DNA from 2 places in the Rhizobium rosettiformans genome. Region 2 is predicted to be linked to the other one. Evidence: predicted binding sites of a transcription regulator. Region 2 holds the regulator's gene; the other holds the start of a gene.

Region 1 (3,415 bases), 1.4 Mb from region 2:
GACATAGATTGGAATGTCCTGCCCGACAGCGTCGCGCAGCTGCTGCAAGTAGCGGCCAGGATCTGCGAGACCATCGACATGGTCGATGCGCAAGCCGTCGACCTGGCCGGCTTGCACCAGCTCCAGCACCGTCCGATGGGCAGCCTCGAAGACGTCGGATGCCTCGACGCGCAGACCGACCAGGCCGGCGATTTCGAAGAAGCGCCGATAGTTGAGGCCCTTGGCGGCTTCCGTCCAATGCATCAGGCGAAAAGGTTGGAGGTCGTGGAGAAAGAGCAGAAACTCATGTTCCTGCGCCTTCGCCCGGAACTCCTCGAGCAGCCCGTCGCAACCCTGCTCGCGGCAAAGCGAAACGACGGCTTTATGGAACTCGGCCTCCTCCCCGGCTGTCGCCTGGCGCCCGAGATCCGAGAGCGGTGCGGCCATGGGATTCTCGCAGCTGGCGAGAGCCGCCGGATAGGTCGATGGGTTCAGCGGATAGAGACTATCGAAATAGGCGAGCGCGAGCCCCCCTTGGTCAGCATCGAGCGTGAGCGAGATCTCTCCATCCACCACCGCCTGCTCGAACGGCTTGCCGAGAAACGGAAGCGTGAGCCGCTGGCTCCAGTCGATGTCGAAATAGTGCCCGTAGCGGCTCGCCTCGCCCCATTCGATGACGCTGCGCCACCAGGAGTTCTCCAAACTGGCTGCCATGTGGTTCGGCACGATGTCGAGGATCAGGCCGAGACCTTCGGCCTTCAACGCGGCAGTCAGCCGTTCGAGCCCCTCCCGGCCGCCAAGCACGGGATCGATGACATTGGCATCGGTCACGTCATAGCCATGCGTCGAGCCATCGGTCGCGGCAAACACGGGCGACGCGTAGAGATGGGTAATGCCGAGGCGCTTGAGATAGGGGACGAGCCCGATGGCGCGGTCGAAGTCCATGCCGCCGCGAAACTGCAAACGGTAGGTCGAAACGGGAAAGGGCATGCTGGCATCCTTGGGGGTGGGGTGTCCGACCCGGACCAACGCCCACCAGCCTGCCTTGTTCCCGTCGTCCCGGTGGATCCAGGATCCTCAGTGTAGGTTGAATTCTCCGTCCACCTTGCGCCACTCGTTCGGGCCAATCAGCCGCTTGTGGCTGAAGCGCACGGAATGCAGGTCACCGTCGAGATTGGCTCGCCAGAAATCCAGAAACTTCGTCATCTGCGGGAAGTCGGGAGCCAGATCGTAGTCCTGCCAGAGGAACGTCTGCAGCACCGAGCGGAAGTCTGGCATGCGGTACAGGATGTGTGCGGTCGTTAGGCCGTAGCCCTCCATCTGGAGGGTGAAGTCATTGGAAGATTTCATGCGGTTTCCCTCGTGAACATCGACGATAAAAAGTTTGACAAAAATTCGCGATCTGGCAAGAGGCGACTTGAATTTGTGATTGAAATTCAGACTGTTAGCAGCAGGCACACAAGAGTGCTGATTTTTTCGCGCGATCCTCTTGAAAGATAAAATCGGAAAAACCAAATCATCGCGCGCCGGATGCCAGGAAAGGGTCCGGCAACCCGTCCGGACCTTATCCGGTCCGGCCTTTGGGGACGTTCCATTTTGTTTGTCCAGGAGGAAAACATGAAGTTCCGTCCGCTGCACGACCGCATCGTCGTCCGCCGCGTTTCGTCCGAGGAAAAGACCAAGGGCGGCATCATCATTCCCGACACTGCCAAGGAAAAGCCGCAGGAAGGCGAGGTCATCGCCGTCGGCCCCGGCGCCCGCAACGATCACGGCCAGATCGTCGCCCTCGACGTGAAGGTCGGTGATCGCGTTCTCTTCGGCAAATGGTCCGGCACCGAAATCAAGATCGACGGCGAAGAGCTGCTGATCATGAAGGAAGCCGACATCATGGGCATCATCGAAGCCCAGGCTGCCGAAAAGAAAGCCGCCTGATCCAAATCGGTCATCATTTGCTTTATTGAGGAGTGAACCATGGCTGCAAAAGAAGTGAAGTTTAACACCGATGCCCGCGAGAAGATGCTGCGTGGCGTCGATATCCTCGCCAATGCCGTGAAGGTGACGCTGGGTCCCAAGGGTCGCAATGTCGTCATCGACAAGTCCTTTGGCGCGCCCCGCATCACCAAGGACGGCGTTTCGGTCGCCAAGGAAATCGAACTGGAAGACAAGTTCGAGAACATGGGCGCGCAGATGCTGCGGGAAGTTGCGTCCAAGACCAACGACCTCGCCGGTGACGGCACGACCACCGCGACCGTTCTCGCCCAGGCCATCGTCAAGGAAGGCGCCAAGGCCGTCGCCTCCGGCATGAACCCGATGGACCTCAAGCGTGGTGTCGATCTTGCCGTCGAAGCCGTCGTCGCGGAGCTGAAGGCCAATGCGCGCAAGATCTCCAACAATGCCGAGATCGCCCAAGTCGGCACCATCTCGGCCAACGGCGATACCGAGATCGGCCGCTATCTGGCCGAAGCGATGGAGAAGGTCGGCAATGACGGCGTGATCACCGTCGAGGAAGCCAAGACCGCAGAAACCGAACTCGAAGTCGTCGAAGGCATGCAGTTCGACCGCGGCTATCTTAGCCCCTATTTCGTGACCAATCAGGAGAAGATGCGCGTCGAGCTCGACGATCCCTACATCCTGATCCACGAGAAGAAGCTGTCGAACCTGCAGGCTCTGCTGCCGGTGCTTGAAGCCGTGGTCCAGTCGGGCAAGCCGCTCGTCATCATCGCGGAAGACGTCGAAGGCGAAGCGCTCGCCACCCTCGTCGTCAACAAGCTGCGTGGCGGTCTGAAGGTCGCGGCCGTCAAGGCTCCCGGCTTCGGCGACCGCCGCAAGGCCATGCTCGAGGACATCGCCATCTTGACCGGCGGAACGGTGATTTCGGAAGACCTCGGCATCAAGCTCGAAAACGTCACCCTCAACATGCTGGGCCGTTCGAAGAAGGTGTCGATCGAAAAGGAAAACACCACCATCATCAACGGTGCCGGCTCCAAGAGCCAGATCGACGGCCGCGTGGCCCAGATCAAGGCGCAGATCGAGGAAACCTCCTCCGACTACGACCGCGAGAAGCTGCAGGAGCGCCTGGCCAAGCTTGCCGGCGGCGTTGCCGTCATCCGCGTCGGCGGGTCGACGGAAGTCGAAGTGAAGGAAAAGAAGGACCGCGTCGACGACGCCCTGCACGCAACCCGTGCCGCCGTCGAAGAAGGCGTCCTGCCGGGTGGCGGTGTCGCCCTGCTGCGCTCGGTCAAGGCGCTCGAAAACCTGAAGACCGCCAATGAAGACCAGCGCGTCGGCATCGACATCATCCGTCGTGCGATCGAGGCCCCGGTCCGTCAGATCGCTGAGAATGCCGGCGCCGAAGGCTCGATCATCGTCGGCAAGCTGCGTGAGAAGCCCGAATTCGCCTATGGCTGGAACGCCCAGACCGGCGAATACGGAGATC
Region 2 (3,415 bases):
CGCGAGCGCCTGGGCTCGACGGGCGTGGGAAACGGCATCGCCATCCCGCATGGAAAGCTGAACAAGATCAGCAAGATCACGGGCGTCTTCGCAAGGCTGGAAACGCCGGTCGATTTCGAAGCGCTCGACGATCAGCCGGTCGATCTGGTCTTCCTGCTGCTCGCGCCCGAAGGTGCGGGTGCAGATCATCTCAAGGCCCTGTCACGTATTGCGCGCGTGTTGCGCGACCAGGACCTGGTGGCAAAGCTCAGGGCGACTGAATCGGCCTCCGCCATTTACACCTTCCTCAACGAGGAACAGGCGTCCAACGCCGCCTGAGCGACTGCCTTCAAGTCAAGACAGCAAAAAAGCGCCCGAATGGGGCGCTTTTTTTCATTCACGCGAGATCACGTCTGCTCACGCCTTGGCGGTATCCTCGGCTGCGGCTTCCGACTTCGGGCCGCCCTTGGCAACGCCGACCATGGCCGGACGCAACACACGCTCGCCGATGGCGTAACCGGCCTGAACGACCTGGACGACCGTGTTGTTGGGCACGTTCGGATTCGGCACCTCGAACATCGCCTGATGGAAGTTCGGATCGAACTTCTGACCTTCAGCCTCGATCTTGCGCACGCCATGGCGCTCGAGCGTTGCCAGCATGCCGCGCTCGGTCATTTCAACGCCCTCAATCAGAGCGGTGAGGGTCGCGTCAGCGGCAGCGCGGGCCTCTTCCGGCAACGTCTCGATCGCGCGGCGCAGGTTGTCGGATACGGACAGCATGTCGCGGGCAAAGCCGGTCACCGCATAGGACTTGGCATCCTTGATTTCGCGGTCGGTGCGGCGGCGCAGATTGTCCATTTCAGCCGCCAGACGCAGGAAGCGGTCGCGCAGATCGGCATTTTCTGCCTTCAATGCGTCGATCGGATCAATCTCCTGCGCGGACCCGGCCTCGCTTTCGTTCGCAACCTGCCCTTCTTCGCTGGTCGCGGTTGCTTCTGCCTCGGTAGCTGCCGCGTCAGGTCCGTTCTTGTTGGTTTCTTCGGTCATGACGTTCTCCGGATGATGTCTCGTTTTCGAAGCTCAAAGCTTTCGAATGCGTGCCCGATATCAGGGTTTGACGAGAAAAAATCAAGGGTTTGTGGGGAAATTGGCTTACCGCGCGCCGCGCGAGAGCCTCGCCATCAGCTGTGCGGTGTAATCGACCATCGGCACGATGCGCGAATAGTTGAGGCGGGTCGGACCGATCACGCCGACGGCGCCGACGATACGGTCTTCGCCATCACGATAGGGTGCTACGATCAACGAGGAACCGGAAAGCGAGAAAAGCTTGTTTTCCGATCCGATGAAGATCCGGACCCCCGGGCCGCTTTCGGCCAGATCAAGGATTTCGATCAAGCTTTCCTTCCGCTCTAGATCGTCGAAGAGCAGGCGCAGGCGATCGATGTCCTCGGAGCCGGCGAGACCTTCGAGCAGATTGGCGCGACCGCGGACGATCAGGCGGGCCGGCTGTTTTTCCGCCACTTCGCCCGACCACACGGCGATGCCACGTTCGACTAGATCCTGTGACAGGGTGTCGAGCTCTGTCGCCACCTGGGCCTTCAGGTTTTCGATCTGGCCACGCAGTTCGCGCAGAGTCTGGCCGGTCAGGTTGGCGTTCAGGAAATTGGCCGCTTCGGTCAACTGCGAGGCGGTGACACCTGCCGGCAGTTCGATGATGCGATTCTCGACCTGATTATGCTCTCCGACGAGGACAGCGAGTGCCTTGGTCGGTTCGAGCCGGATGAATTCGACATGCTTGAGCACCGGGTCGTTCTTCGCCGAGATGACGAGGCCGGCGCCGCGCGACAGGCCGGACAGCATGCGGCTTGCCTCGGTCAGCATGGCTTCCATCGGCTGATCGGCGCTGGAAGGCCTGATCTGACGTTCGATTTCGTCCCGCTCGCCTTCGGAAAGATCGCCGATCTGCATGAAGGCGTCGACGAAGAAGCGCAGGCCGGCCTGCGTGGGCAGGCGCCCGGCGCTGATATGCGGCGCATAGATGAGGCCGAGTTCTTCGAGATCGCTCATGACGTTGCGCACAGAGGCCGGCGACAGCGACATGGGCAGCAGGCGTGAAAGATTGCGCGAACCGAGCGGATCACCGCTGTCGAGATAGGTCTCGACGATACGGCGAAAGACCTCCCGGGAGCGATCGTCCAGGGATGCGGAAACGTCTGCGACGGTCGTCTTCGGTGATGCCATTATCGGAGCGAACATGATCTCAGAAGTTTCATGCTGGAAATATAATCACTGCTTCCAAGATGACCAAGGGGTATTTCACCACGCACGAGGCTCTCTGCGCTGCGGCATGGTTTTTCTTTGCAAATACGCTGCTCGATCCTTAGAAGGCAACTGACAACCCAGGAGATTGCAATGCGGCCATCCGGCAGAAAAACCGATCAAATGCGCAAGGTTTCGTTCGAGCGCAACTTTTCCAAGCATGCAGAAGGCTCCTGCCTGGTGAAGTTCGGCGACACGCATGTGCTGTGCACGGCGAGCCTGGAAGAAAAGACCCCGCCGTGGCTGCGCAATTCCGGCAAAGGCTGGGTGACGGCGGAATACGGCATGCTGCCGCGTGCCACCGGCGACCGCATGAAGCGCGAGGCCGCCTCGGGCAAGCAAAGCGGTCGTACGCAGGAAATCCAGCGCCTCATCGGGCGGTCGCTCCGGGCAATCGTCGATCTGGAGGCCCTCGGCGAACGCCAGATCTCGATCGACTGCGACGTTATCCAGGCGGATGGCGGCACGCGCACGGCGGCAATCACCGGCGCCTTCATAGCCCTGCATGACTGCCTGAAGTGGATGGAAGCCCGCAGCATGATCAAGGTCGAGAAGGTCCTCAAGGATCATATCGCGGCCGTTTCATGCGGCATCTTCGCAAGCCAGCCTGTGATCGACCTCGACTATCTGGAAGACTCGGCTGCCGAAACGGACGCCAACTTCGTGATGACCGGCTCCGGCGGCATCGTCGAGATCCAGGGCACGGCCGAAGGCAAGCCGTTCAGCCAGGACGAGTTCCTGACGCTGCTTGGTCTGGCGCGCAACGGCATCGACGAACTGGTAGCGCTGCAGAAGCAGACAATCGCCTGAGAAGAAGGGCCGCATGATCGAAGGGATACTCGAAACCGCACTCTATGCGGACGATCTGGACAAGGCGGAGGCGTTTTATGACGGCGTCCTCGGTCTGGAAAAGATCCGCCGTGGCGGCAACCGGCATATCTTTTATCGGTGCGGGTCCGGCGTCCTTCTGATCTTCAATCCGGCAGAAACGCAAAAGCCCATCGCCAATGACCCCTTCCCCGTCCCGACCCACGGGACGAGGGGCCCTGGCCATGTCTGTTTCATCGTCCGTCACGACGATCTCGATGCCATGCGCAGCCGGCTGCAGCAGGCCGGC

What was found. Region 2 encodes HrcA, which represses chaperone genes, less so after heat shock. Its sites were predicted from a motif close to GTTAGCACTCNCNNNNNGNGAGTGCTAAC; they were not measured.
Region 1: a site for HrcA is predicted at 1,423-1,451, ahead of groES (co-chaperone GroES). Genes of this name have one in related genera too.

The regions. Positions count from the first base shown of each region.
Region 1 is NZ_CP032405.1:414,691-418,105, forward strand. Features, by position in the region: gene treY (malto-oligosyltrehalose synthase) at 1-969, opposite strand, end outside; gene D4A92_RS02105 (usg protein) at 1,057-1,329, opposite strand; gene groES (co-chaperone GroES) at 1,597-1,911, shown strand; gene groL (chaperonin GroEL) at 1,951-3,415, shown strand, end outside.
Region 2 is NZ_CP032405.1:1,788,688-1,792,102, reverse strand. Features, by position in the region: gene ptsN (PTS IIA-like nitrogen regulatory protein PtsN) at 1-318, shown strand, start outside; gene grpE (nucleotide exchange factor GrpE) at 397-1,026, opposite strand; gene hrcA (heat-inducible transcriptional repressor HrcA) at 1,132-2,220, opposite strand; gene rph (ribonuclease PH) at 2,392-3,108, shown strand; gene D4A92_RS08550 (VOC family protein) at 3,122-3,415, shown strand, end outside.